3 regions of the Streptomyces sp. NPDC002328 genome follow, and region 1 is predicted to be linked to each of the others. Evidence: riboswitches for the same ligand, from Rfam matches in the RefSeq annotation. Region 1 holds a riboswitch; each other region holds the start of a gene.

Region 1 (9,591 bases):
TGGCCCGGCCCCGATGCCCCGCCGTCCGTCCTGCTCGTCGCCCGGACGCACGCGAGCGGGCTGGAGTGCGCCCTGCGCGCCCTGGAGACGTTCCGCCGCGGGGAGACTCCGCCCGGCCTCGACCTCGGCGCGGTGGTCCTGGTCGCGGACGCCCCCGGCCGGCTGCCGCGCCCGCTCGCGCACCGGCTGCGGCTGATCGAGTCGGTCGTGGACGTGCACCGCGTCCCCTGGGTCACTGCCTGGCGTCTGGGCGACCTGTCCGGCGACCCGCCCCGGGAGACGGCGCCCCTGACCCGCCTCACCGGCATGGAGACGGGGCGGCTCCGCTGACCGAGGACGGGCGAGGACCAGCGCCTCCCTTCGTCGCGGATCCGGCGCTCCCCTCGGCCGTCGAGATCGCGGCAGCCGTCCGGGAGGGGCGGCTCCGGGCCGTCGACGCGGTGGACGGGGCGTTGGAGCGGATCCGGCGGGTCGATCGCGCGTTGGGGGCGTTCGCCGAGGTGTGGGAGGAGGCGGCGCGGGACCGGGCGCGGGAGATCGACGCACATGTCGCCGCGGGTGAGCGGCGGCTGCCGTTGGCCGGGGTGCCGATCGGGGTCAAGGGGCGGCACGGGCTGCGCACGGCGGGCGCGCTGATCGACGCGGGGTGCGTGCCGGTGGGGGCGACCGCCGTGCCCGGGCCCGGGACGCCCTGGCAGACCTGGGGCATCGGGGCCCACGGCCGTACCGTCAACCCCTGGCGCGCCGACCGTACGCCGGGCGGTTCGTCGGCCGGGTCCGCGGCGGCGGTCGCGGCGGGACTGGTGCCGCTGGCGACGGGCAGCGACGGGGCGGGCTCGGTGCGGATCCCGGCGGCCTGGTGCGGGATCGTCGGCCTGAAGGCCACGAACGGACGCTTTCCCTCCGTGGACCGGACGGGGCTGGCCGCGCCGGGGGCGCTCGCCCGGCACGCGGCGGACGTGGAGGCGTACTGGAGGGCGATGACGGGTGCGGCCGACCCCGGGCCGCCCGTCAGCGGCCCCTTCAGCGCCGTCTTCTCCCCCGATCTCGGCTTCGCCGACACCGAGCCCGAGTCGTCGGCCCTCGCGCGGGCCGCCGCCGCGCGCCTCGCCGCCGCCGGTGTACGACTCGAACCGCTCGGCACTCCCCCGATGCGGCTGGAGGACCCCGCACCCGCCTGGCTGGCCCTCCGCCGTAGTACCCGTAGCACCCGTAGTGCCGGGAGCACCCGTAGTACCCAAGACGCCCTGCGCGCCCGGAGCGTCAACGACCGTCGGCTGGCGGGGCTCTTCGCCCGCGCCGACCTCCTGCTCACCCCTACGACCCCGAACGCCCCGCACGGCCACGAAGGCCCAGGCGACCGCTACTCGACGGCGCTGACCTGGGCGTTCAACCTCAGCGGGCACCCCGCGATCAGCATCCCGGCGGGGATCGGCTCGGACGGCTGTCCGCGGGGACTCCAGGTGGTCGCGGCGCACGGCCGGGAGGCGGCCCTGCTCGCCGTGGCGGCGGCCGCGGAGGACTCCCGGCAGGGTCACTGACGGACGCCAGGACAGGGCGGCCGGTCAGGACCACCGGACAGGACCGTCGACGGGAACCACTGGCACATCTAATTGCACGCACATATGATGCATGTGCAGTTACCGTCGCACGCCGAACATCGACGTCGATCACCTGGGGGATCCTCATGAGCACGCGCCGTTTCCTGTTCGTGCTGGGCAGTGCCCGCGACGAGGGCAACACCGAGCTGCTGGCCCGCCGGGCCGCCGAACAGCTGCCCGCCGACGTCGAGCAGGAGTGGATCAGCCTCGTCGAACATCCGCTGCCCGACTTCGAGGACCTGCGCCACGACAGCGACCACGTCCGCCCCACCGAGGGCAGCACGGCGCTGCTGCTCGACGCCACGCTCGCGGCCACGGACCTCGTGATCGCCTCGCCGCTGTACTGGTACTCGCTCTCCGCCCAGACCAAGCGCTATCTGGACCACTGGTCGGGCTGGCTGCGCACCCCCGGCCTCGACTTCAAGGCGACGCTCGCCGGACGCACCCTGTGGGGGGTGACCGCGCTCGCCCACGAGGAGACGGTGGTCGCCGATCCGCTGGTCGGCGCGTTGAGCAACTCGGCCGCGTACATGGAGATGCGGTTCGGCGGGGTGCTGTTCGGCAACGGCAGCAAGCCCGGGGACGTCCTCAAGGACACCGAGGCGCTGGCGCGCGCGAAGACGTTCTTCGCGCAGGAGCCGCCGCTCGCGCGCTTCCCGTACGACACGGAATGAGCGGCTGTCCTAGGCGGTGATGTCCTTCGTCGTGAAGCGCGCCCAGGCCGCCGTGCCGAACACCGCCGCGTACAGCGCCTGGAGCCCGAGGTTCTTCCGCAGTTCCTCCCAGTAGACCGGATCGCGCATCAGGTCGGAGAAGGACAGCCAGTAGTGGGAGAACAGATACGGGTGGACGGCGTGCAGCTGCGGGATCTGGTCCAGGATCTGGACGGTGATCAGCAGTCCCACGGTCGTCGCCATCGCCGCGATGCCGCTGTTGGTGAGCGTGGACACGAACAGCCCGAGCGCCGCCACCCCGAGCAGTGACGCGGCGACGACGAGGGCGATCAGCAGGGCTCTGACCAGGCCGTCGGCGAAGCTGATGCGGGTGCCGGAGATGGTGGTCAGCTCGCCGAGCGGGAACAGCAGCGCGCCGACGGCGAGCGCCGAGACGGCGACGACGAGGGTGGCGAGCAGGCAGAAGGCCATGGTGGTGGCGTACTTGGCGAGCAGGAGACGGGTGCGGCCGGCGGGGGCGACGAGGAGATAGCGCAGGGTGCCCGCGTTGGCCTCGCCCGCGACCGCGTCGCCCGCGATGACGCCGACGGCCATCGGCAGGAAGAAGGGCAGCGTCGCCGCCAGCGCGGTGAACACCAGGAACAGGCCGTTGTTGGTGATCTGCGCGACGAACGCGGGCCCCTCGCCGCCACCGCCCCCGCCTCCCCCGCCGCCGTCGCCGGTCTCCATCTTCACGGCGATGCCGACGAGGACCGGCACGGCGGCCAGCACGCCCAGCAGGGCGAGGGTGCGCCAGCGGCGCAGGGTGGTGACGAACTCGCTGCGGAAGAGGCCCAGCGTCCACAGCGGACGGGGCCGGCGCGGAGCGCCCGCGTCGCCCATGTCCGCCCGCACGTCCGTCTGCATCTCCGCCCGCACGTCCGTCTGCATATCCGCCTGCATCTCCGCCTGGCTCGACGCCGGTTCAGCCCGCGACATCGAAGCCCTCCCCCGTGAGTGCCATGAACGCGTCCTCCAGGGAGGCGCGTTCCACGCCGAAGCCGCGGACGCGGACGCCCGCGTTCACCAACGCGGCGTTGAGATCGGCCGGTTCGAGGTCGGCGGGCTCGCCCGTGACCCGGTCCTCGGCGGCGACGACGTCCACGACGCCCTGTTCCTTCAGCACCCGGGCCGCGTCCGCCGTGTCCGGGGTGGTGACGACGAGCCGGCCGCGCGCCCGTGCCGCGAGGTCGGCGACCGGGCCCTGGGTGAGGAGGCGTCCGCGGGCCATCACGGCGGCGTGCGTGCAGACCTGCTCGATCTCGTCGAGGAGGTGGGAGGAGAGAAAGACGGTGGTGCCGTCGGCGGCGAGTTCCCGGACGAGGACGCGGATCTCGCGCATGCCCTGCGGGTCGAGCCCGTTGGTCGGCTCGTCGAGGACGAGCAGTCTGCGGGGCTGGAGCAGGGCGGCGGCCAGGCCCAGCCGCTGCTTCATGCCGAGCGAGTAGGCCTTGGCCCGCTTGCCGGCGGCCGCGGTCAGCCCCACCCGCTCCAGCGCCTCCCCGACCCGGGCGCGCCGGGTGCGGGGGTCGGCGGTCGGGTCGGCGGCGTCGTAGCGCAGGAGGTTGTCGCGGCCGGAGAGGTGACCGTAGAGGGCGGGGCCCTCGATGAGGGCCCCGACGTGCGGCAGGACGGCGCGGGACGCGCGCGGCATGGGCCGCCCGAGCACTCGCGCCGTGCCGGAGGTGGGCTCGATCAGGCCCATCAGCATGCGGATCGTGGTGGTCTTGCCGGAGCCGTTCGGACCGAGGAAGCCGAAGACGCTGCCCGCCGGGACGGCCAGGTCGAGGCCGTCGACGGCGAGCTGACCGCCGCGGTAGCGCTTGGTGAGGGCGCGGGTGCGGATGACGGCGTCGTCGTCACGGATGCCGGCGCCTTCGCCGCCGGTATCGGCGGTGTCGGCGGTGTCGGCGGTGTCGGCGGTGTCGGCGGTGTCGGCGGTGTCGGCGGTGTCGGCGGTGTCGGCGGTGCCCGGTGTCCCGGGCACCGCCTTCGCCGTATCGTCCGTGGCCTCGTCCATCGGCTCCCCCGATCGTCGGTTCACGCCAGGGTACTTACCGCCCCGCGTTCGCCGCCTTGACGAGCGCGTCCTTGGTGACGGCCCCGACGTAGACCTTGCCGTCGTCCGTGACGAGGGCGTTGATCAGACGGGTGGAGAAGACGGTGCCGGAGCCGAACTTGCCGATGACCTTGTCGCCGAAGGAGTCCAGGAAGCCGCCGAAGGCGCCCGCCTCGGAGGTGTCGGCCGCGCCGGAGGGCACGCCCTCGCCGCCGGTGTCGAAGGTGGCGATGGAGGTCCAGCCCTCGCCGAGGACGTTCAGCCCGGCGAAGTCCTGCCCGAAGTCCTCCTCGGGGGACTTGCCCGGCTTCCAGGCCTCTCCGCCGTGCGCCTTGCCGTCCGTCTTGCCGTCCGCCTTGCCCTGGCCCGCGGCCGGGCCGTCCGCGCCCTCTTCGGTGACCTTCGCGCCCTTGGGCGGGGTGAAGGCGAAGGTGGAGGCGGCGGGCTTGGCGAAGGTCACCTGGGTGAAGCCGACGTCCACGACGGCGGCGCCGCCGGCCGCCGGGGTCAGCGTGAACTTCAGCGGCAGGCCGGTCTTCGCGTCCACGGCCACGCTGATCGCGCCGACGGTCGACCCGGACTGCTTGGGCTTGACCACCAGCTTGTAGGCGTCGCGGCCGGCGACCCGCGCGGTGCCGTCCACGGTCACGGAGGTGGTGTCGTCGACGGACTTCAGGGCCTCGTCGGCGAAGTCCTTGGGCGTGGCGGGCGCGGCGTCCTCGCCGTGCTGCCCCTCGTCGACGGTGGAGTGGTAGACCTCGTTGGAGGCGCTGTCGTATCCCCACAGGTCCTTGCCGTTGTGGATGACGCTGTACTCGGCGGCGTTCTCCAGCAGCGACAGCTTCTGCCGGTCGGGGCCGTCGGCGGCGACACGCAGGGTGTGCGTGCCGGCGGCGAGCTCGGTGAGCTTGGCGGACGGGTCGGCGGACGATCCGTCACCGCCCTGCCCCGCGGCCCCGGAGAGCAGACCGCTCTCCAGACCGCCCAGGTCGGGCAGGCCGAGGTCGGTGGTGATCTTCACGGTGCCGGAGAGCTGCTGCACGTCCGAGGCGGCGATCTTCTCGATGAGCTGCTGCGCGCTGATCTTCGGCAGGTCGGGGTCGCCCGAGTCGGCGAGCGCCGGGACGAGCCCGATCGTCGCCGCCGCGACACCCGCCACGGTGACCGGGACGACGTACCGCACGGCCCTGCGCCGCCCGACGCGAACGTCGTCGGCCTCCCCGGCGTGCGTACTGTCGTCGGATGCGAACGGTGCCATGTGTGCCTTACCTCCGTCGTCGGCGGCGGCTGGTCATCTCGGGTGCGCTGTTCTCCACCACAAGCCGCCATTCTCACCCGAATCGGTGAGGGGTGGTGATTTCCGTGGTTTCCATATGACCAAACAACCGCCCCCGATACGTCAACCCGAGGACGCAACTCCGCGTACGCCTGGGGTATGACGCGGGGGTCGGAGGGGTGGAGGGACCCGTAGGGGGTGGGGGGTGGAGCGCCCGCAGGGGTGTAGGTGGCGGGGTGGCGGGGGTGCAGGTGGGGGGCAGGGGGTGCAGGTGGCGGGGTGTCAGGGGTGCAGGGGACGGCGTCCCCGCCGGGGTGCGGGGCGGAGCCCCGGGGCGGTTCGAGGCCCGCTCCTCAAGAAGCCGAGAGGGGCGGGTGGGTGGGAAAAGGGGGTCCGGGGCGGAGCCCCGGGGGGTCGAGGGGACCTCTCGAGGAGCCGAGTCGGGCGGGTGGGTGGGCAGGCGCCCTCACCCAGCCCGGTGCACCACCGCATCACACAGCTCCATCAACGCCCTCTTGGCCTCACACTCCCGCAACGGCACCAACGCGGCCCGCGCCTCCTTGGCGTACCGCACGGTGTCCGCCCGAGCCTGCTCCAACGCCGGGTGCGCCCGAAGCGCGGCCAGCGCCTCCGCGTGCCGAGCGTCGTCACTGAGGTCGGAGTCCAGCAGCTCACAGAGCGCGACGTCCTCCGGCAACGACAGCCGAGCCGCCCGCTCCCGCAACCGCAGCACCGGCAGCGTGGGGATCCCTTCCCGCAGATCCGTCCCCGGCGTCTTCCCCGACTCGTGCGAGTCCGACGCGATGTCCAGGACGTCGTCCGCGAGCTGGAAAGCGACCCCGAGCCGCTCCCCGTACTGGGTGAGCACGTCGACGACCGTCTCGTCGGCGCCGGACATCATCGCGCCGAAGCGGCACGACACCGCCACCAGCGACCCGGTCTTCCCGCCCAGCACGTCGAGGTAGTGCTCGACCGGGTCCCGCCCGTCCGTCGGCCCCGCCGTCTCCAGGATCTGCCCGGTGACCAGCCGCTCGAACGCCTCCGCCTGCACCCGGACCGCCTCGGGCCCGAGGTCGGCGAGGATGTGGGAGGCCCTCGCGAAGAGGAAGTCGCCGGTCAGCACGGCGACCGAGTTCCCCCACCGCGTGTTCGCGCTGGACACCCCGCGCCGCACCTCTGCCTCGTCCATCACGTCGTCGTGGTACAGCGTGGCCAGGTGGGTCAGCTCCACCACCACGGCCGACGGCACGATGCCCGGCGCGTGCCGGTCGCCGAACTGCGCCGCCAGCATCACGAGCAGCGGCCGGAACCGCTTCCCGCCCGCCCGGACCAGATGCTGCGCGGCACCGGTGATGAAGGGAACCTCACTCTTGGTGGCCTCGAGCAAGCCTTCCTCGACAGCCGCCAATCCGGCCTGGACATCGGCTTCCAGAGCCTGGTCCCGCACGCTCAGCCCAAACGGCCCGACGACGGTCACGAGGGGTCTCCTGTCTGCTGGTGTCTAGTGGCGTTACACGGTTTGTCGATACGTCGCTGCCATCACTCAAGTCAGCGTATCCGGTCACGTTTCGATCACCGATAAGCCCCCACGTCACCCGGCCCCCACGTCGCTCGACCGGGAGGTGCCGCGTTCGGCCCGGGAGGCACCGGATCACGACCGCCGACTTTCCGATCATCCGATCCGATGATCCGGTCGGACACCTGTCCACCCCCATCGACTCACCCGGAAGCGCCGATACATGCCCGGAGGTGTGCCGTATCTCACGAAGCCTTCGATAAACGGCATCAAATCAGACATTCCCTCCATTTGAATTCCTGGATTCCGCCCCCACCCCTTTAAAAGCGACTTCACGCCCATTGCCCGATTTACCCACTCTTGTCATCACGGGTGAGTTGGCTCACTTCGTCACGGAACCACCGACCCCGTACCGACCCCCGGATCCCTCAGCCCGGCACCCGAGTTGACACTTGCCGAAAGCAAAGGATCAAGCATCCCAAAAACACCAGACCAAGGTCAATAGGGGTGTTCCCCGAATCCGGTACTTGTTCCGGACATGTGCTCTCGCATACGTTCCCGGCCAGTCGGGCAGACGCCTCATCCTGCCGCCGCCCGACGTCATCCATCGACGAACATCTCGCACGGCAGGAGCGGGGGACCCAGAAAGACCGCCGGACCGTACGTCACGCACGTATCGGCACGGCTAGGGGTGAAGTCGTGCCGCCGTATCCGTACGGCGGCCGACCGGGCACCTCCCCGCCCGAACCCGACAGCTCACCTCGCAGGCGCCGGAGAGGAACTTCCCCATGCCCGCTGCCGCTCAGCCCCGCCGCCGCTTCGCCCGCGCCATCGCCGTCGCCTGCACCGGCGCCGCCGTGCTCGCCCTCCCCTTCGTCGGAGCGACCACCGCCTCCGCGACCACCGCCTCCACGGCCGCCGCTCCCCCGGCGACCACGCTGGCCGGCTACCCCAACAACCTCGACGGGTGGATCCGCCAGTCGCTCGCGATCATGGCCGAGAAGGGCATCCCGGGCACCTACAACGGCATCTACCGCAACATCATCCGTGAGTCGTCGGGCAACCCGAACGCCATCAACCTGTGGGACTCCAACGCGGTCAAGGGCACCCCGTCCAAGGGCCTGCTCCAGGTCATCGACCCGACCTTCGCCGCGTACCACGTCGCCGGCACCGCGTACGACCCGTACGACCCGGTCGCCAACATCACCGCCGCCTGCAACTACGCGGCCGACCGCTACGGCTCGATCGACAACGTCTTCGGCGCGTACTGATCACTTCTTCGACCAGGCCGGTCAGGTCGATCAGGGAAAGAGACGTTCGAGGACGACGGCCACGCCGTCGTCCTCGTTCGACGTCGTCACCTCGTCGGCCACCGCCTTGAGCTCGGGATGGGCGTCGGCCATCGCCACACCGCGCGCCGCCCAGTCGAACATCGGGATGTCGTTGGGCATGTCGCCGAAGGCGAGCGTGTCCTCGGGCCGCAGCCCGAGGTGCTCGGCGGCCAGGGCCAGGCCCGTCGCCTTGGTGACGCCGGACGGCTGGAGCTCCACCGTGCCCGGCCCCGACATGGTGACCGTGGCGAGCGAGCCGACCACCGAGCGGGCTGTCGACGCCAACTCGTCGTCGGTCAGGGTGGGATGGCGCAGCAGCACCTTGCTGATCGGCTCGCACCACAGGTCCTCGCGCGAGCCGACGCGCAGGGCGGGCAGGGTCGGGTGCGGCATCAGGTAGCCCGGTTCGATGAGCGTCAGCCCGTCGACCCCGTCCTGGTCGACGGCCGCGAACACCTGCCCGACCTCGGCCTCGATCTTGCCGATCGCCGTCTCGGCCAGCTCCCGGTCCAGGGTGACCGACCACAGCAGGCGGTCCGCGCCGGCGTCGTACACCTGCGCGCCCTGTCCGCACACCGCGAGCCCCCGGTTCCGCAGGATGTGCAGCAGCGGCCGTACCCGGGGCGCCGGGCGGCCCGTCACCACGAGGTGCCGGGCGCCGGCGGCGGCCACCCGCGCGAGCGCGTCGAGCGACCGGTCGGAGAACGTGTCGTCGCCGCGGAGCAGCGTTCCGTCCAGGTCGGTGGCGATGAGGGAGTACGCGGAACGCGGGGCATATGCGAGGGGTGCGGCCATGATCAGAGAATACGGATTCCGACGGCCCCCAACTCACCGCCGGTTCAGCCCCGCCAAGGCCCCGCTCCGGCCCCCTGCCGCCCCCCTCGCCGGCCCCCCGCTCTGGCCCCGCCTCACCTTTATACGGTGACGGAGGGAAAGGGGCGGTCTGCACCGGTTGGCAACAACATGGTCCGCTACCTACCGCCCGAACTGTCTTGAGCGGTACCGTCCAGAGTGTCCAGGGGGGACTTGATCGGGGGGTCAGGTTGAGCAGTGGACGTATTCGTGTGTCGAGTCCGGAGGATCTCGGCGAGGGGG
Region 2 (9,591 bases), 200 kb from region 1:
CTTCATCGCGGCGCACGGCCTGTCGGAGGCGTTCCAGCTGCTCGGCGTGTGCGCGGTGCCGTGGGCCGCGCCGCTGGGGCGGGCGGTGGTCGACGCGCTGAACATCGCCCGCGACGCGGGGAGCTACCCGTGGAGCTTCAGCGGGGTGATGGGCCTGGCGGAGCGCTGCCTCGACCCGGCGGAGGCGGGCCGTCTGGACGCCCTGCTGGCGGTCCCCGACGAACCGGAGGACGCCTCGCCCGGGGCCGGCGGCTACTGGGCGGAGGCGTTCCAGCGACTGGGGACGACACTGCGGTTGCGGGCGGCGATGACGGCGGAGCTGGAGGCGGCACAGGAGCCCGTACCGGCATGAACACACCGGCCACGGCCACACAGGTCACGGCCCCACCGGCAACCCGCGCTCACACGCGCTCACACCGGCACAGGCACAGGCACAGGCACCGGCACCGGCACCGGCACCGGCACGAGCCCTACGCCCCCGCCGGCTGCCGCACGTTCTCCCGCACCCACTCCACGATCGACGTCGTCGTCGCCCCGGGCGTGAAGATCTCCGCGACGCCCTTCTCCTTCAGCGGCGCGATGTCCGCCTCGGGGATGATCCCCCCGCCGAAGACCAGGATGTCCGCCGCGTCCCGCTCCTTGAGCAGCTCGATCACGGCGGCGAAGAGCGTGTTGTGCGCGCCGGAGAGGATGGACAGGCCGATCGCGTCGGCGTCCTCCTGGATCGCGGTGTCGACGATCTGCTCGGGCGTCTGGTGGAGGCCGGTGTAGATGACCTCCATGCCGGCGTCGCGCAGAGCCCGCGCGATCACCTTGGCGCCACGATCGTGACCGTCGAGCCCCGGCTTGGCCACCACGACGCGGATCGGACCGGCTGCCACACCCATCACTGCCTCCATGAAGCGAGTTCATCCATCCGTACCGAATCCCTGCGTACCGAGAGGTACCACCGCTCCGGCCGGAGGAAGTGAACGAACGTTATCTCCAGCATCCCGCAACCGGCAGTTTCTCGGGTGCGGCGAGGGGGAAATCACACAGTGGGACATGTACACGTTCACCGCGCGTGGTTCCTTCTTCATCAGAGGGGTACTCGCGCATCGGGAGCCGCACACGAGGTCGCCGCACCGCCGGGCGCAGGACGCGCGCCAGGGCGATGTCGCGCATCGGCGGGCACGTCTGCCGCCGGTCGCCGGTCTCTTCGGCCGCGACTTCCGACGAGGGCACACGGGGGACAGAGGCGTCCCCGGCGTGCCGACAGGAGGTCGGCCATGCAGGTCACGCGGGCGCTGGAGCCCATTCTTCCGCTGTGTCAGCGTCTGCTGCCGAGCAGGCTGGCGGGGCTCTCCGTGACGCTCCTCAAGGCGACGGCCCTGGAGCTCGCGATCCTCGCCGGGCACCTCCTCCTGTACCCCTCCGGCATCGTCCAGGAGCGCCGCGGACAGGTCGTCCCCCCGCTTCCCGCGGCGGAAGGCCCGAGCGATCCGGCCCGGCTGCCGACCCAGGCCCCGCCCCCGGTCGTCCTGCTGCACGGCTTCATCGACAACCGCTCCGTCTTCGTCCTGCTGCGCCGCAGTCTCGCCCAGCACGGCAGGCACCGTGTCGAGTCCCTGAACTACTCCCCGCTGACCTGCGACATCCGGACCGCGGCCGAGCTGCTCGGCCGGCACATCGAGGAGATCTGCGAGCGCACGGGCAGCAGCCGGGTGGACGTCGTCGGGCACAGCCTCGGCGGTCTGATAGCCCGCTACTACGTGCAGTGCCTCGGCGGCGACAGCCGGGTGCGGACGCTGGTCACGCTCGGCACGCCGCACTCCGGCACACGGGTGGCGCCCCTGGCGAACGCGCACCCCATAGTGCGCCAGATGCGCCCCGAGTCGGAGGTCATGGCGGAGCTGTCCCGGCCCGCCCCCGGTTGCCGCACGAACTTCGTCAGCTTCTGGAGCGACCTGGACCACCTGATGGACCCCCTGGAGAGCGCCCGCCTCGACCACCCCGATCTGCGGGCGCAGAACGTCCAGGTGAGCGGCGTCGGCCATCTCGCCCTCCCCGTGCACCCGGCCGTCGCGACCGGCATACGGGAGGCGCTCGACACCGACCGGGCGGCAGCCGCGGCGGCGGCCCCGCACACGGACGGCCTCACCGTGGCCTGAGGACCGTCCGAGCAGCCTCACGGTGGCCTGAGGACCGTCCTGACAGCCGAACGAGATCGAACACGTCTCGAACATAGGGCCAAACCCGCGCCCGCCCTCCCCCGAAACGGGGCCGAATGCCCCTTTCACGCGGGCGCGAAACCTGCGGAAGATTGTCGTGCCCGCGTACTGCCGGGTACAGTCGCCGCACTGCTCTGGCAGCCCCTGTTGTCGAGGCGAGAGAGAAGTTGGTGAACGACCGTCACCCGTCGGGGACCATGACCACCCCGGCCCCGGCTTCCGACGCCGACTCCGCGCACTACGCGTCCTACGGCACCCAGGAGGCCTCGTACGACGGCTTCACCTCGTACGGCTACGACAGCGGCACCGCGGACGGCGGCAACGCCGACACCGGCACCCACCCCACCGGGCACTACGCGGCGGACCCCCTCTTCGGCCACCTGCCGGCCGAGGGAACTCCGCCCGGCACGTACGACGCCACGCAGTGGTCGACGGGCACCCACGAGACGCTCGGCACGGGCAGCCACCAGACCCTGAACTACGACCCGTACGCGGCCCAGCACCACGCCGTCTACGACACGGGCGCGTACGAGACGACCGCCTGGTCCACGGACCAGCAGCAGCTGTCCGCCATCCCGCAGCAGTCCCCGGCCCCCGACACCAGCGGCCAGTGGGACGCGAGCGCCTGGCTCCAGCCCGACCCGTCCGAGGGCGCGGCCGAACGGACCCAGCAGTGGGAATGGGGCACGCAGACCTTCGACACCGGCGCCTACGACGCCACCCAGTGGAACTCCGACGGCGCCGCCACCCAGTCCGGCGACGACTACGAGCACCAGACCGAGGTCCCGTTCGACCAGCAGGCCACCGCCACCTTCGAGGCCGTCGCCTACGACGAGGCGGGCGCGTACGACGACACGGGCGCGTACGACGAGAGCCCCTACGGCGACGCCGCCGGCTACGACGAGCACACCGCCGCCGACGGCGATCCGGCCGCCACCGGCGAGCTGCCCGCCGTCTCCTCGGTCCCCCTCCTCGACGGCCAGGAGGAGGCCACGCCGGCCCCGTCCTCCCGGGTCGCCGCCCGCGCCGCGAGCCGCTCGCGCCGCCGGACGCCCGCGAAGCGCTCCGCGCTCATGACCGTGGCCGTGCCCTCCGCCTGCGTGATGGGCGTCGCCGGGATCGCCGCCGCCTCCGTCGGCACGCTGACCGGCGGGGACGACAAGGAGACCACGGCGTCCGCGTCGGAAGCCCAGCCCGTGAAGCCGTCCGCGGCCAACAACAAGCTGGACGCCCAGCTCCAGACGCTGAGCGCCGAGGCCGACGACTTCGCCGACCGCGCCAGCCGTACGCAGGAGCGCATCGACCTCAAGGCGCAGCAGGAGGCCGAGCGGAAGAAGGCGATCGCGGAGGCGGCCCGCAAGGAGCGGCTGCGTCCCAAGTACGCCCTGCCGGTCGGCGCGCACGGACTCAGCGCCCTCTACGGCCAGTCCGGCATCAACTGGATGTCCCAGCACACCGGCATCGACTTCCCGGTCTCCTACGGCACGACGGTGATGGCCGCGACCGACGGCACCGTGCGCACGCAGTACAACGTCGCCTACGGCAACATGATGATCGTGACGGCGAAGGACGGCACGGAGACCTGGTACTGCCACCTCTCCAGCTACCGCGTCGCCTCCGGGACCAAGGTGAAGGCCGGCGAGCCGATCGCCTACTCCGGCAACTCCGGCAACTCGACCGGCCCGCACCTGCACTTCGAGGTCCGGCCGGGCGGGAACAGCTCGATCGACCCGCTGTCGTGGCTGCGCAGCCACGGCCTGGACCCGACATAGCCGACCCGGCACCCCTGATGAGCGAGCCCCCGCCCTCACGGCGGGGGCTTCTCTCATGTCAGGGCTTCTCGACCGGCTGTCAGGGCTGCACCGGCCGTCAGAGCTTCTCCACCGGCGCGTACCGCAGCAGCAGCCGCTTCGGCTTGGCCTCGCCGAAGTCGATCGTGGCCTCCGCGTTGGCGCCCGTGCCCTTGACCCCGACGACCGTGCCCAGCCCGAACTGGTCGTGGGTGACGCGGTCGCCGACGGCCAGGGCGACCACCGGCTTCTCCGCCGTGCGCCGCGTGGCGAAGCCGGACGCGCCGGACGCCGAGGAGCGCGAGCGGGACGACGACAGCGAGGCCGCCACCCCGGACGCCGGGCCGCGGGAGGGCGGCGGCGAGGCCGCCCCCGTCCGCTTCCAGTCGACGTGCGTGGCCGGGATCTCCTCCAGGAACCGGGAGGGCGGGTTGTACGACGGCTGCCCCCACGCGCTGCGCAACGCGGACCGCGTCAGGTAGAGCCGCTCCCGCGCGCGCGTGATGCCGACGTAGGCGAGACGGCGCTCCTCCTCCAGCTCCTTGGCCTGGCCGAGGGCGCGCATGTGCGGGAAGACGCCGTCCTCCATGCCGGTGAGGAAGACGACCGGGAACTCCAGGCCCTTGGCGGTGTGCAGGGTCATCAGCGTGATGACGCCCGAGCCGTCCTCCTCGTCGTCGGGGATCTGGTCGGAGTCGGCGACGAGCGCGACCCGCTCCAGGAAGTCCGAGAGCGAGCCGGACGCCTCGCCCTCCGCCGACTCCTGCTCGAACTCCAGGGCCACGGCGGCGAGTTCCTGGAGGTTCTCGATGCGGGTCTCGTCCTGCGGGTCGGTGGAGGCCTGCAACTCGGCCAGGTAGCCGGTGCGTTCGAGCACCGCCTCCAGGACGGTGGCCGGTCCCGCGCCCGACTCGACGATCGTGCGCAGCTCCTCCATCAGCGTGTTGAACCGCTTCACGGCGTTCGTCGACCGCGCGGCCATGCCGTAGGCCTCGTCGACGCGCTTCAGGGCCTGAGGGAAGCTGATCTTCTCGCGCTGGGACAGGGCGTCGATCATCGCCTCGGCGCGCTCGCCGATGCCCCGCTTGGGCACGTTGAGGATGCGGCGCAGCGGCACCGAGTCCTCCGGGTTGGCGAGGACCCGCAGGTAGGCCAGGACGTCCCGGACCTCCTTGCGCTCGTAGAAGCGGACCCCGCCGACGACCTTGTAGGGCAGGCCGACGCGGATGAAGACCTCTTCGAAGACACGGGACTGGGCGTTGGTGCGGTAGAAGACCGCGACGTCCCCGGCCTTCGCGTCGCCCGCGTCGGTGAGGCGGTCTATCTCGTCGGCGACGAACTGCGCCTCGTCGTGCTCGGTGTCGGCGACGTAGCCGGTGATGCGCGCGCCCTCGCCCGCGTTGGTCCACAGGTTCTTGGGGCGGCGGGACTCGTTGCGTTCGATGACCGCGTTGGCGGCGGACAGGATCGTCTGCGTGGAGCGGTAGTTCTGCTCCAGCAGGATCGTCGTCGCGTCCGGGTAGTCCTCCTCGAACTGAAGGATGTTGCGGATCGTCGCGCCACGGAAGGCATAGATCGACTGGTCGGCGTCGCCCACGACGCACAGCTCGGCCGGCGGCACGTCGTACGCGCCGGGCGGCACGTCGACGGGGTGCTCGGAGGTGCCGACGAGCTCCCTGACCAGGGCGTACTGGGCGTGGTTGGTGTCCTGGTACTCGTCGACCAGGACGTGCCGGAAGCGGCGGCGGTAGTGCTCGGCGACGTCGGGGAAGGCGCGGAGCAGGTTGACCGTCGTCATGATCAGGTCGTCGAAGTCGAGGGCGTTCGCCTCGCGCAGCCGCGACTGGTACATGGCGTAGGCCTGCGCGAGGGTCTTCTCGAAGCCGTCGGCGGCCTGGGCGGCGAAGTCCTCCTCGTCGATCAGCTCGTTCTTGAGGTTGCTGATCTTGGCGCTGAAGGACTTCGGCGGGTACCGCTTGGGGTCGAGGTCCAGATCACGGCAGACCAGGGCCATCAGACGCTTGGAGTCGGCGGCGTCGTAGATCGAGAACGACGACGTGAAGCCGAGCTTCTTGCTCTCGCGGCGCAGGATGCGCACGCACGCGCTGTGGAACGTCATCACCCACATCGCGTTCGCGCGCGGGCCGACGAGCTGCTCGACGCGCTCCTTCATCTCGCCCGCGGCCTTGTTGGTGAAGGTGATCGCGAGGATCTGGCCCGGGTGGACCTCGCGCTCGGCGAGGAGGTGGGCGATGCGGTGGGTCAGCACGCGCGTCTTGCCGGAGCCGGCGCCGGCGACGATGAGCAGCGGGGCGCCCGCGTGGACGACGGCTGCGCGCTGGTTGTCGTTGAGCCCGTCCAGGAGCGCGGCGGCGTCGATGACCGGGCGCGGGGCGCCGTCGCGGTAGTGGGCGTCCCGGTCCGGGGGCACGTCGAACTTCCCGCCGAACAGATCGTCCGGAACCGACTCCGGAGCGTGATCGTCCTCGGGCGGAGGCGGGGGCTCCTCCTCGTGGCCGCGCGGGGCCTGGAGGCTCGCCAGGAAGCTGTCGTCAAAGAGGCTGCTCATCGCTCTCCGAGTCTAGGGGGCCGCACTGACAACCCGCGGCCGTCCCGGAAACATCCCGGCCGGACACACACGACGGACCCGGCGAAGCATGACAAACCCTCCCGGTTCACCCGGATCGATCACGGCAAGTGGAAGCCCTGACCCAAGGTCACGAAAATGTATCGGGCATATCACCCATCAACCTTCACAGGGACCACACCAGTTGGCTACCGTGCCGGGCAGGCCGTACGACCCCCACCGGCGAACCTCGCCGGGCCGCGCGGCCTCCGCCGAGTCCGGCGCGCCCCCTCGCGGCAGCCGGAGCCGGGGACCCACCGAGACCTTGGGGTGAATCGGCCCTCCTTCCCTTCGGGGACGCGGCCGTAGGGCAACCCTTCCGAAGCACCCGCCCGAACCCGACAGCTAACCCGGTAGGCGGAACACGGAAGGAGTCGCCTCCCTTGGCGTCGCAGCACCGCAAGCCCCGCCCCCCGGGTTCGCGCGTAGCAGGCATACGCACCCCCGCCTTCGCCACCGCCGCCCTGACCTCTGTGGCGCTGCTCTCGCAGACGGCCAACGCCGCGCCCTCCACCGACGACAAGCCGAGCCTGGAGGAGGTCGAGAAGAAGGTCGGCGACCTCTACCGGCAGGCGGAGTCGGCGACCGAGAAGTACAACGCCGCCCAGGAGAAGACGACCACGCAGCGCAAGCGCGTCGACACCCTCCTCGACGACGTCGCCGAGCGCACCCAGAAGCTCAACGAGGCGCGCGAGGAACTGGGTTCCTTCGCCGCCGCCCAGTACCGCACCGGCGCCTCCGCGCCCGACACCGCGGCCTTCCTGCTCGCGGACACCCCGCAGGACTACTTCGACCAGAGCCAGCTGATGGGCCGGCTGACCGAGCGGCAGAAAGACGCGGTCGACGACTACGTCACCGAGCAGTCGGCGACGATGAAGAAGCGGCAGGAGGCCTCCCAGAGCCTCGAGTCGCTCACCGCCTCGCAGAACGACCTGAAGGCCGCCAAGGCCACCGTCCAGAAGAAGCTCGGCGACGCGCGCGTGCTGCTGTCGCAGCTGACGGCGCAGGAGAAGGCGCGGCTCGCCGCGATCGAGGAGCGCAAGCAGCAGGAGGCCGCCCGCAAGGCGGCGGAGCTGGCGCGGCAGCAGGCGGCCGAGCAGGCCGCGGCACGGCAGGAGAGCGGCGGCTCCACGGGCACGGACGCGCCGTCGACGTCGCCGACGTCACCCTCGTCGCCGTCCTCGCCGTCCTCGCCGTCCTCGCCGTCGTCCCCGGCGGCGGACGCGTCCTACGCCACCAAGGCCGGGAAGGCGCTCGCCTACGCCCGCGCGCAGATCGGCAAGCCGTACGTCTGGGGCGCCACCGGCCCCGACGCCTACGACTGCTCCGGCCTCACCCAGGCCGCCTGGAAGGCCGCCGGCGTCTCGCTCCCGCGCACCACCTACGACCAGGTCGACGCCGGCACGACCGTCTCCCTGACCGACGCCAGGCCCGGCGACCTGATCTTCTTCTACGACGACGTCACGCACGTCGGCCTCTACATCGGCAACGGCATGATGATCCACGCGCCCAAGCCGGGGGCGTACGTGCGCGAGGAGTCGGTGTACTACGACGGGGAGTCCTCGATCCACAGCGTGGTCCGCCCGGCCTGAGTCCCCTCGAGGGGAGGTCCGGCGTCCCCCGGAGGTATGAGGCGGCGTTCTCCGTAGTGCGCCCGCGCGTATTTCCGGTGGCCGCCGCGCGTGCCCCCGAGCGAGCCGCCCCGGGCTCCTTAGCATCGCCGCATGCCCGGCTCTTCGTCCCTGCGCGCCTGGTGGTCGCGGCGTCCGCCGGCGGCCGGGGCCGCCGTGATGGCGACCGGCGTCCTCTCGGTCGGTCTGCTGCTGGCCGGGCACGAGACCCTGTCCGTCATCGCCCTGGTGCTGGCCGGCCTCGCCTGGGCGGCGCTGGCGGCGGACTTCGTCGTGCGGCTGGCCCGGGACCGCGAGCGGTGGTGGGCCGAGGCGGGCACGCCCGGGGCGCTCACCGCGGTCGCGGCGACGGCCCTGCTCGGCACGCGGATCGCGGCCTCCGGTCCGGACGCGCTCGCCAAAGCGCTGCTGGCGCCGGCGGCGGTGCTCTGGCCGCTGCTGCTCGTGACCGTCCTACGGCACTGGGGGCGGCGCATGCCCGGGGCGGTGTTCCTGTGTTGCGTGGCCACACAGGCGCTCGCTGTGCTGGGCGCGACCCTCGCCCGGTCCGAGACGACGGCCTGGCTCGCGCACACCGCGCTCGCGCTGTTCTGGCTCGGCCTGATCCTCTACGGCATCGCGCTGTGGCGGTTCGACCGGAGGCAGGTGGCCGAGGGCGCCGGGGACCACTGGGTGGCGGGCGGGGCGCTCGCGATCTCGGCGCTGGCCGGGGCGAAGCTCGTCGAGGCCGGCGAGAGCGGCATGTACCTGTGGAACGCGGACGACCGCGGCGCCCTGCGCACGCTGACCGCCGCGCTGCTGGTCCTCGACCTGTGCTGCTACGTCGTGCTGCTCCTGGCCGAGGCGTGGTGGCCCCGGCCCCGCTACGCCGTGGACCGCTGGGCGACGGTGTTCCCCATGAGCATGACCGCGGCGTCGACGCTGACGGTCGCCGCCGCCCTCGACGTCCCGTGGCTGAAGGGCCCGGGCGAGGTGCTGCTGTGGATCGCGGTGGCGGCGTGGCTGGCCGTCGCCGCGGGCGCGGTCCTGGCGGCCAGGGAGTCGATCAGGTCCGGCGCGGGGTGAGGGGGTGAGGGGATCGGGCGGGTCAGGTCCACAGGACCGCGATGAAGACGTTGGCCACGGTCAGCAGCCCGACGAGACCGAACAGCGGCTTCTCCACCGTCTCGTCGTCCCGCTTCACATAGACGAGGCCGAGGATCACGACCAGCAGGGCCAGCTTCACCCCGATCTTGATGTTGTTGACCGCCTGGTCGTCCGCCTGGTTGAGGCCGACCAGGATCACGCCGGTGACCAGCATCGTCGCCGCGCCGTGCAGCATCGCGGGCACGAAG
Region 3 (9,591 bases), on a different contig from region 1:
CCGTCATGGCCGATCCGCCCGCCGTCCTCGCCGGCGTAGACCTCGGGGCCTCCGTAGCCGCCGTAGCTCCCCGTTCCGGGGGCGCCGGGGCCGGTGGCACCCGTGGCGGTGCTGCTCCATCCCACCAACCACCGCATCGACGCCTCCACAGGCTGTGGACAACCAGTGCACCGTACGAACGGTTCACATGCTGCCACGAAGAACGCGCCGCAGAAGGAGGTGACGCCGCTTGCGATCCCCGGAGTGCGCCCCTGGCGCGCCCCCACGCCGACCGGGAGCATCGCGCGAACTCGCGCGCGGGGAGCGCCGGCAGACGCGCACGCCCCCGCGTGCGCGATACGAATGCGCCCCCTGTACGCTCCCTCAAACCGCTCTGTGCGCCGTCGATTTCCATGGTGGGAGGCGCAAACACCAGCGGAACGCAGGGTCGATTTTCAGCCAAATCCGGCGCGCGTGACGCCCGTTGGCGCAGCCCCGCACACGCTCCGTGCACAACCGCGCCCTCCGTCGGGCGCGCCGGTCCGGAGGGCGGAAGACGCCCCCCGGACCGTTCCGCCGCCCGCGGGGATTGTGGCGGCGGCATCCCCCAGCCCACTGGATCCAGTACAGCGGGCCGACCCACGCACGACTCATGGAACCGCTCTCACCGTGGCCGGAGAAGAGCGCACGGGCGGGCGCACGGCCACACAGCGGGAGCACGCCGCAACCGTCCGTGCCGAAGCCCGTACTGCCGTACGGACCACAATCCCGCCAACCGGAAGAATGCCCCTTAACGCTTGGGATGCGGCGAACTACGCTGGGTTTACGAATGCCGCGTGGTTATGCCAGCGCGGCAGCCGTCTGTGTCGAGGGGTGGCGCAATGTCCAGGGAGCAACGCGGGCCGAACGAAAAGCTCGGCGCCGTTCTCGCCCTCGCGGGAATCAGCAACGCCGGACTCGCGCGACGCGTCAACGATCTCGGAGCTCAACGCGGGTTGACGCTTCGCTACGACAAGACGTCCGTGGCGCGCTGGGTTTCGAAGGGCATGGTGCCGCAGGGCGCCGCACCGCACCTCATCGCGGCCGCGATCGGGCAGAAGCTCGGCCGCCCGGTGCCGCTGCACGAGATCGGACTCGCGGACGCGGACCCCGCGCCCGAAGTCGGCCTCGCCTTCCCCAGAGACGTCGGCCAGGCCGTCCGCTCGGCGACCGAGCTGTACCGCCTCGACCTCGCCGGCCGCCGCGCCGGCGCCGGGGGCATCTGGCAGTCGCTGGCCGGTTCGTTCGCAGTAAGCGCGTACGCCACACCCGCCTCACGATGGCTGATAACCCCGGCCGACAGTTCGGTGGCGCGCGAGGTGAACTCCGGCGAGGGCTCCGGCGCACCGCACAAAGTCGGCCACAGCGACGTGCAGAAGCTGCGGGAGGCCGCCGAGGACGCCCGCCGCTGGGACTCCAAGTACGGCGGCGGCGACTGGCGTTCGTCCATGGTGCCCGAGTGCCTGCGCGTGGAGGCGGCGCCGCTGCTGCTCGGGTCCTACTCCGACGAGGTCGGCCGGGCCCTGTTCGGCGCCTCCGCCGAACTCACCCGCCTCGCGGGGTGGATGGCCTTCGACACCGGCCAGCAGGAGGCCGCCCAGCGCTACTACATCCAGGCGCTGCGCCTCGCGCGTGCCGCCGCCGACGTCCCCCTCGGGGGCTACGTCCTGGCGTCCATGTCCCTCCAGGCGACCTACCGCGGCTTCGGCGACGAGGGCGTCGACCTCGCGCAGGCGGCCCTGGAGCGCAACCGGGGACTGGCCACCGCCCGCACGATGAGCTTCTTCCGCCTGGTCGAGGCCCGCGCCCACGCGCGCGCGGGGGACGCGCCCGCCGCCGGCGCGGCCCTCAAGGCGGCCGAGAGCTGGCTGGAGCGCGCCCGCGACGGCGACCACGACCCGTCGTGGCTCGGCTTCTACTCCTACGACCGCTTCGCCGCCGACGCCGCCGAGTGCTACCGCGACCTGAAGGCGCCGCGCCAGGTGCGCCGCTTCACCGAGCAGGCGCTGTCGAAGCCGACGGAGGAGTTCGTGCGCTCGCACGGCCTCCGGCTCGTCGTCTCGGCCGTCGCCGAGCTGGAATCGGGCAACCTCGACGCGGCCTGCGCGCAGGGCGTGCGGGCGGTGGAGGTCGCCGGGCGGATCTCCTCGGCGCGGACCACCGAGTACGTCAAGGACCTCCTGCACCGCCTGGAGCCGTACGGCGACGAGCCGCGGGTGGTGGAGCTGCGGGAGCGGGCTCGGCCTTTGCTGATGACCCCGGCGTAGCGCTCCGCTGGTTGCGCCGGGTGCTAATCGTCTGCCCGGGCTGGTGGTCTTGCGGGTGCGGGTCGAGTGTGGCTTGTCGCGCAGTTCCTCGCGCCCCTTTGGGGCGCTGTACCTCCCCGCGTTTGAAGTGACTGTCAGTGGCGCAGTGCACTATCGGAGGCGGAGGTGGTGCAGTGGTGGCGTTCGACTGTGATGTGCTCGTCGTCGGGGGCGGGATCGTCGGGCTGTCGACGGCGCACGCGATCACGCGTGCCGCGCCGGGTACGCGGGTGACGGTGCTGGAGAAGGAGCCCGGCCCGGCCCGGCACCAGACGGGGCGCAACAGCGGGGTGATCCACAGCGGGATCTACTACCGGCCCGGCTCGCTCAAGGCGCGTTACGCGGTGCGCGGCGCGGCCGAGATGATCAAGTTCTGCGCGGAGTACGGCATCCCGCACGCCGTGACCGGCAAGCTGATCGTCGCCACCGACCGGGCCGAGCTGCCCCGGCTCCACGCGCTCGCCCAGCGCGGCCGGGAGAACGGCATCGCGGTCCGCGAGCTGGGCCCGACCCAGATCACGGAGTACGAGCCGGAGGTACGCGGACTCGCGGCGATCCGCGTCCGCTCGACCGGCGTCTGCGACTTCACCGCGGTCGCCCGCCAGCTGGGCGAGGCGTCCGGGGCGGAGATCCGGTACGGCGCGCGGGTCGTGCGGGTCGACCGGCGTCCGGAGCGGGGCGTCGCCGTGCGCACCGCGCGCGGGGACGTCGTGCGGGGGCGGGTGCTGGTGAACTGCGCGGGCCTGTACTGCGACGAGGTCGCCCGGCTCGCCGGGGACGAGCCCGAGGTGCGGATCGTGCCGTTCCGGGGCGAGTACTACGAGCTGGCGCGGCCCGAGCTGGTGCGGGGGCTGGTGTACCCGGTGCCGGATCCGGCGTTCCCGTTCCTCGGGGTGCACCTCACGCGCGGGATCGACGGCGGCGTGCACATCGGCCCCAACGCGGTGCCCGCGCTGGCCCGGGAGGGGTACGGCTGGGGCGTCGTCCGCCCCCGGGAGGCGGCGGCCACCGCGGCCTGGCCCGGGGCGTGGCGGATGGGCCGGCGGCACTGGCGGTACGGGGTGGGGGAGCTGCGGCGGTCGGTGTCGAAGGGGGCGTTCGTCGAGGCGGTACGGCGGCTGCTGCCGGCGGTGGAGGCGGAGGACCTGGTGCGCGCGACGGCCGGCGTGCGGGCGCAGGCGGTGCTGCGGGACGGCGGGCTGGTGGACGACTTCCTGATCCGGGAGGCCCCCCGGACGATCCATGTGCTGAACGCGCCCTCCCCCGCGGCGACGGCGTCCCTGCCGATCGGGCGCGAGGTGGCCAGGAGGGCGTTGGGACTGCTGGGGCCGGTGTGAAGAGAGGCTGATCAGAGGAACCTGGCGGGCGGGAGCCGCTCCCCACCACGGCACCCGTAAAATCGACCTACTGTGTCTGATTTCCCGAACCCCGAAGCCCCCGCCGACGCGCACGCGCACGCCCCGGGCGAGTCCGTCCGGCACACGCGTGCCAAGGGCGAGCCCCGCTTTCCCGACGGGCCCAAGGCCGACCCCGCCGGTTCGCACTTCGAGCGGCGGATCCGCAGTTTCCAGCCGCGCCGGAGCCGGGTGACCGCGGGTCAGGCCGACGCGCTCCAGCGGCTGTGGGCGAAGTGGGGCCTCGACATCGACGGCCACCGCGTCGACCTCGCCGAGCTGTTCGGCGACGACGGTCCCGTCGTCCTGGAGATCGGCTTCGGGATGGGCGAGGCGACCGCGCAGATGGCCGCCGCCGACCCGGCCGCCAACATCCTCGCGGTCGACGTGCACACCCCCGGCCAGGGCAATCTGCTGAACCTCGCCGACCGCAACGGGCTGACCAACGTCCGGGTCGCCAACGGCGACGCGATCATCCTGCTGCGCGAGATGCTCACCCCGGACTCCCTCGACGGGCTGCGCGTGTACTTCCCCGACCCGTGGCCCAAGAAGCGGCACCACAAGCGCCGCCTCATCCAGCCGGAGTTCCTCGACCTCGCCGCGACACGGCTGAGGCCGGGCGCCCTCGTGCACTGCGCCACCGACTGGGAGCCGTACGCGGAGCAGATGCTCGAGGTCCTCACCGCGCACCCCGCCTTCGAGAACACCCGGCCGGACGGCGGTTTCGCGCCCCGTCCCGACTTCCGTCCGCTGACCCGTTTCGAGGGACAGGGGCTGGACAAGGGTCATGTGGTGAACGATCTGCTCTTCCGGCGCGTACAGCACGGAGAGCGCGGGGATCACTGACCGGCCGAAATCCCCTCCACCGCCGTCCTCTCGCTCGTTAGGGTCGATGCCGTGGCCATCAGTCCGCCGTTTCCGCCGTACCCGCCGCACCCCGGCACGACAGCCGAGGGCGGTGTGCTGCGGCACGCGCACTGGTGGCAGCACAAGTGGGTCCGCTACGGCGCGCTGATCACTTTGCTGGCGCTGTCCGGACTGGTCATCCTGGCCCTCGTCCGCGAACAGACCGGCACGGAGGGCTTCCTGGTCGGCCTCGGGCTCGCCGTCCTGCCCGTGCCGCTGCTCATAGCCGCGTTCCGCTGGCTGGACCGGGTCGAGCCCGGACCCTGGCGGAACCTGATCTTCGCGTTCGCGTGGGGGGCGTGCGCGGCGGCGCTGATAGCGATCGTCGCCAACAGCTTCGCGACCCGGTGGATCGCCACGGCGACCGCCGACCCGTCCAGCGCGGACACCCTCGGCGCGACGGTGATAGCCCCCGTCGTCGAGGAGACCGCCAAGGCTGCCGCCGTGCTCCTCGTCTTCCTCTTCCGCAGGCGGGACTTCACCGGGATCGTCGACGGCGTGGTCGTCGCCGGCATCACCGCGACCGGCTTCGCGTTCACCGAGAACATCCTCTATCTCGGCACCGCGTTCGGCACCGACCAGCTCAGCGGCGACAGCGGCATCGCCTCCGTGACCGCGGCGACCTTCTTCGTACGCATCATCATGTCGCCGTTCGCGCACCCCCTGTTCACCGTCCTCACCGGCATCGGCTTCGGCGTCGCGGCGCTCTCCGGGGAGCGCCAGCACGTGCGGCGCGTCCTGCTCCCGCTGTCCGGGCTGCTGCTCGCGATGGGCATGCACGCCTTCTGGAACGGCTCGTCGGTCCTCGGCGAGTGGGGGTTCTTCGCGGTGTACGGGGCGTTCATGGTGCCCGCGTTCGGCGTGCTGACCTGGCTGGTGGTGTGGACGCGGCAGCGCGAGCTGGGCACGGTCCGCGAGGAGCTGCCCGCGTATGCGGCGGCCGGCTGGCTCACCCCGGCCGAGCCGTACGCGCTCGGCTCGATGCGGGCGCGGCTCATCGCCCGCAAGTACGCCCGGCAGCACCTCGGCAGGCCGGCCGCGCGGACGGTCGCGCAGTACGAGGCCTACGCGACGTCGCTGGCGTTCCTGCGGCACCGGGGGCGGCTCGGCCGGGCCGGCTCCGACTTCGTCGCCCGGGAAGGGGAGTTGCTGAACGAGCTGTGGCGGCGCAAGGACGTGGCCCGGCCCGCCCTGGACCACGCGGCCCGGATGACGGCCCCTCCGGTACCGGTGGCGGCGCCGCCGTGGCCGGTCCACGGGGCGTACGGGCACCCGGCGGCGGGGCCGTACCCGCACTCCGGGTGGGGCGGTCCCGCGGGGTATCCCACCCCTGGGTACCCGGGGTACTCGGGGCAGCCGCACCCCGGCCCCGGATACGCGGGCCGGCCCGAATTCGGGGTGCAGCCCGGATACACCGGGCAGCCCGGGTACACCGCGCACCCCACCCACCCCACGCACTCCCCGCAATCCCCGCAATCGCCGCACGCGTCGGGGCAGCACTCAGGGCATCCGGCCTACCCGGGACACACCCCCTACGGGTCGTAGGGGGACGAGGGACGCCCCCACCCGGTCGCGTCCTACGCCGACGCGTCCTACGCCGACGCCTCCGTCAGCCGTGCGACCTCCGTCGGCGTCAGTTCCAGGTCCGCCACCGCCAGCAGGGCCGGCAGCTGCTCCACCGTCCGCGCGGAGGCGATCGGGGCGGCCACCGTCGGCTGGGCGGCGAGCCAGGCCAGGGCCACCGTGGCGACCTCGGCGTCGTGCGCGCGGGCGATCTCGTCCAGGGCCACCAGCACCCGCTGCCCCCGCTCGGTCTGAAGGTGCTTGGCGGCGCCCTCGGCCCGCGCGCTCTCGACGGTCGCTCCGGGCCGGTACTTGCCGGTGAGGAAGCCGGACGCGAGCGCGAAGTAGGGGACGGCGGCGAGACCGGCGTCGGCGGCGGCGTCCTGGAGCGCGCCCTCGTAGGTGTCGCGGGAGACGAGGTTGTAGTGCGGCTGGAGGGCGACGTACCGGGCGAGCCCCTCGCGGTCGGAGAACTCCAGCGAGGCGCGCAGGCGTTCCGGCGAGATGTTGGAGGCGGCGATCTGCCGCACCTTGCCCGCCTTCACCAGCTCGTCGAGCGCGCCGACGATCTCCTCGACGGGCACCTCGGGCTTGTCGAAGTGGGTGTAGTAGAGGTCGATGCGATCGGTGCCGAGGCGGCGCAGGGAGGCGTCGGCGGCGGCCTTGATGTTGGCGGCGGTCAGTCCCTGGTAGTCGGGGTGCTGGCTGACCTTCGTCGCGACGACGACGTCGTCGCGGTTGCCGCGCGCCTTGAGCCACTTGCCGATGAGCGTCTCGGACTCACCGCCGCTGTTGCCCTCGATCCAGGCCGAGTAGGAGTCGGCGGTGTCGACGAAGTTGCCGCCCGCGGCCGTGTAGGCGTCCAGGACGGCGAAGGTGGCCGCCTCGTCGGCGGTCCAGCCGAAGACGTTGCCGCCGAGGGCCAGCGGGAAGACCTCGAGGTCGGAGGAACCGAGCTTGCGCGGAGAAGTCATGCTTCTCGTCAACGCATCGGCCGGAGGCGCTCATTCCGCGCCTCCGGCCAAGGGTTGGTAAATCCGGGAGATCTCAGGGGCCCGGGTCCCAGGGGCCCGGAGGTCTCTCAGGGGCTCAGACGTTGAGGCCCTTGTCGCGCAGCCAGGCGCCCGGGTCGATGCCCGCGCCGCCGCCCGTGTGGACCTCCAGGTGGAGGTGGGCGCCGGTGACGTTGCCGGTGGCGCCGACGCGGCCGATGACCTCGCCGGTGGTGACCTTCTGGCCGACGTTGACGCTGATGGAGGACTGGTGGGCGTACCAGATCTCGGTGCCGTCGTCGAGGGTGAGCACGGTCTTGTACCCGTACGACCCGTCCCAGCCGGCCGAGGTGATGGTGCCGCCGTGCACGGCCTTGATCAGGGTGCCGGTGGGGGCCGCGAAGTCGAGACCGGTGTGGTACCCGGAGGACCAGTAGGCGCCGGCCTGACCGAACGACGAGGTGATGGTGTACGAGGAGGTCGGCAGCGTGTACTGACCGGCGAGCTTGGCCAGGCGCTCGGCCTCGGCCTTCTTCGCGGCCTCCTCGGCCGCCTTCTTCTTCGCGGCCTCGGCCTTGGCCTCCGCCTCCTGCTTGGCCTTGGCGGCGGCGTCGGCCTCGGCCTTGGCGGCTGCCGCCGCGGCGGCGGCCTGGGCCTTGGCCTCGATCTGGGTCTGCTGCGACTCGGCCTGCGCCATGATCCGGCTGCGGAGCACCTCACCGGCGTCGGCGGCGCTCTCGGCGACGGTCTCCTGCGCGGCGACCGGGTCGGCGGCGACGCTGCCGAAGCTCGCGAGGGCCGGCGCGCTCTCCTTGGGGGTGTCCTCGTCCGAGATGAGGGAACCCACTGAGGGGAGGTCCGGCATGGAGATGGAGACCGGCGGCTTGCCGGTGTTGGCGCTGGCCATGCCCGCGCCGCCGACAGCGGCTATGACGCCGACGCCGAGAACGGTGGAGCTGCGGGCGAGTCCGCCGCGCTGCTTGGCGACACGGTGCCGACCGCGAACCGGGCGAACGGTCTCCGCGGTGGGATTCCATTCCTCCCAGGGGCCCTCGTCGGTGCGGTAGCTGCCGTACCCGAAGGTCTGGCTGGGCGCGGAGGGGGCTTCCGCGGCAGGGCGGTTGGACGCCACGCGGGCGCACTCCTTTCCTTCCGTCGCCTACCGGGTTAGCTGACGGGTTCGGAGCGGGAAGGTCTCCTACGCGCGTATACCGGCCGTTGTCACACGGCGGCTCGGCGCGATTCACCCCAAGTTGGTGGTTCCCCGGTTCCCTTGCGGGATTCGGCGCGTGCGCACGGAGCCGACTCTTGTGACGGCTGGGACGACCGCGCTGCGTTATCGAACGTTAATAGACTCGGGGGCATGTTTCCAAGCTGTTCCTCTTGATCAACAACATTTCTGGCCTGGACTTTCGCCCCATGACCGGTGAAAAACGGGCGAGTTGACCACACCTCCATCCCCTACGGGCCACCCCTGAGCCCACCACGGCAGGTGACGAAGCGTCAGATGTCATGCGCAGGGCACTCGCCCGATCACCCGACGTGACATTGATCAAGGATGCCGTACGGCGAGCAGCGCCATGTCGTCCGTCGTCCCGCCCCGGGTGTGCCGGCGTACGTCGTCGGCGAGGGCGGCGAGCAGCGCGGCGGGGTCGGGGTAGGCGCGGCCGGCGAGCCGCTCCTCGGGGTCGTAGAAGCGGCCGTCGGCGTCGCGGGCCTCGGAGAGGCCGTCGGTGTAGAGCAGCAGGGTGGACCCGCCGGGGTAGGCGGTCTGCTGCGCGCGGACGGGCCAGGCGCCCAGGTCGCCCATGCCGAGCGGCAGCGCGGCCTCCCGGGCGGGCAGCGCGCGGACGGCGCCGTCGGCGGCGATCAGCAGCGGCGGGGGGTGGCCGCGGTTGAGGAGGCGGACCACGCCGTCGCCGTGCGGAATCTCGGCGAGGACGGCCGTGGCGAACCCCTCCAGGGTCTCCAGGCTCTCCCGCCGGGCGCTCTCCCGGGTGAGCGCCCGCTCCAGGCGCTCCGCGACCGCCTCCAGGGTGACCTCCTGCTCGGCGGCCTCCCGGAAGGCCCCGATGACGACGGCGACGGCGGCGACGGCCCCCATCCCCTTGCCCCTTACATCCCCTACGACCAGCCGGATGCCGTGCGGGCTGTCCTGCACCGCGTACAGGTCGCCGCCGATGAAGGCGTCCGCCTGGGCCGCCTCGTACCGCGCGGCGATCCTGAAGCCGCCGATCCGCTCGGCGGGCTCGGGGAGCACCGCGCGCTGGGCGGCCTCGGCGATCTCGCGCGCGGAGGCCAGCCGCTCGGAGCCGCGCCACACGACCCGGTTGAGGACGGCGGCGAGCACGGTGACCGTGGCGACGGTCGCCACCTCGGTCACGGTGTCGGCGTCCGGCCCCAGGCCGAACC

Evidence for each region. Region 1 has a riboswitch for cyclic di-AMP ahead of ACFYX4_RS08930 (transglycosylase SLT domain-containing protein). Riboswitches for the same ligand answer to the same signal wherever they lie in the genome.
Region 2: another riboswitch for cyclic di-AMP. It lies ahead of ACFYX4_RS07925 (NlpC/P60 family protein); the one in region 1 lies ahead of ACFYX4_RS08930 (transglycosylase SLT domain-containing protein).
Region 3: another riboswitch for cyclic di-AMP. It lies ahead of ACFYX4_RS26580 (M23 family metallopeptidase); the one in region 1 lies ahead of ACFYX4_RS08930 (transglycosylase SLT domain-containing protein).

What each region holds. Positions count from the first base shown of each region.
Region 1 is NZ_JBIARQ010000002.1:547,290-556,880, forward strand. Features, by position in the region: gene ACFYX4_RS08895 (hypothetical protein) at 1-330, shown strand, start outside; gene ACFYX4_RS08900 (amidase) at 396-1,541, shown strand; gene ACFYX4_RS08905 (flavodoxin family protein) at 1,688-2,275, shown strand; gene ACFYX4_RS08910 (ABC transporter permease) at 2,285-3,157, opposite strand; gene ACFYX4_RS08915 (ATP-binding cassette domain-containing protein) at 3,240-4,358, opposite strand; gene ACFYX4_RS08920 (outer membrane lipoprotein carrier protein LolA) at 4,369-5,631, opposite strand; gene ACFYX4_RS08925 (polyprenyl synthetase family protein) at 6,116-7,126, opposite strand; cyclic di-AMP (ydaO/yuaA leader) riboswitch at 7,764-7,950, shown strand; gene ACFYX4_RS08930 (transglycosylase SLT domain-containing protein) at 7,954-8,436, shown strand; gene ACFYX4_RS08935 (HAD family hydrolase) at 8,467-9,291, opposite strand; gene ACFYX4_RS08940 (GNAT family N-acetyltransferase) at 9,540-9,591, shown strand, end outside.
Region 2 is NZ_JBIARQ010000002.1:349,179-358,769, forward strand. Features, by position in the region: gene ACFYX4_RS07900 (DUF5691 domain-containing protein) at 1-352, shown strand, start outside; gene ACFYX4_RS07905 (cobalamin B12-binding domain-containing protein) at 471-887, opposite strand; gene ACFYX4_RS07910 (esterase/lipase family protein) at 1,269-2,150, shown strand; gene ACFYX4_RS07915 (M23 family metallopeptidase) at 2,267-3,982, shown strand; gene pcrA (DNA helicase PcrA) at 4,080-6,569, opposite strand; cyclic di-AMP (ydaO/yuaA leader) riboswitch at 6,841-7,001, shown strand; gene ACFYX4_RS07925 (NlpC/P60 family protein) at 7,010-8,218, shown strand; gene ACFYX4_RS07930 (tellurite resistance/C4-dicarboxylate transporter family protein) at 8,351-9,322, shown strand; gene ACFYX4_RS07935 (hypothetical protein) at 9,345-9,591, opposite strand, start outside.
Region 3 is NZ_JBIARQ010000011.1:254,214-263,804, reverse strand. Features, by position in the region: gene ACFYX4_RS26610 (asparagine synthase-related protein) at 1-137, opposite strand, end outside; gene ACFYX4_RS26605 (MFS transporter) at 861-2,285, shown strand; gene lhgO (L-2-hydroxyglutarate oxidase) at 2,462-3,661, shown strand; gene trmB (tRNA (guanosine(46)-N7)-methyltransferase TrmB) at 3,734-4,564, shown strand; gene ACFYX4_RS26590 (PrsW family glutamic-type intramembrane protease) at 4,616-6,169, shown strand; gene ACFYX4_RS26585 (aldo/keto reductase) at 6,217-7,161, opposite strand; gene ACFYX4_RS26580 (M23 family metallopeptidase) at 7,277-8,311, opposite strand; cyclic di-AMP (ydaO/yuaA leader) riboswitch at 8,319-8,477, opposite strand; gene ACFYX4_RS26575 (PP2C family protein-serine/threonine phosphatase) at 8,732-9,591, opposite strand, start outside.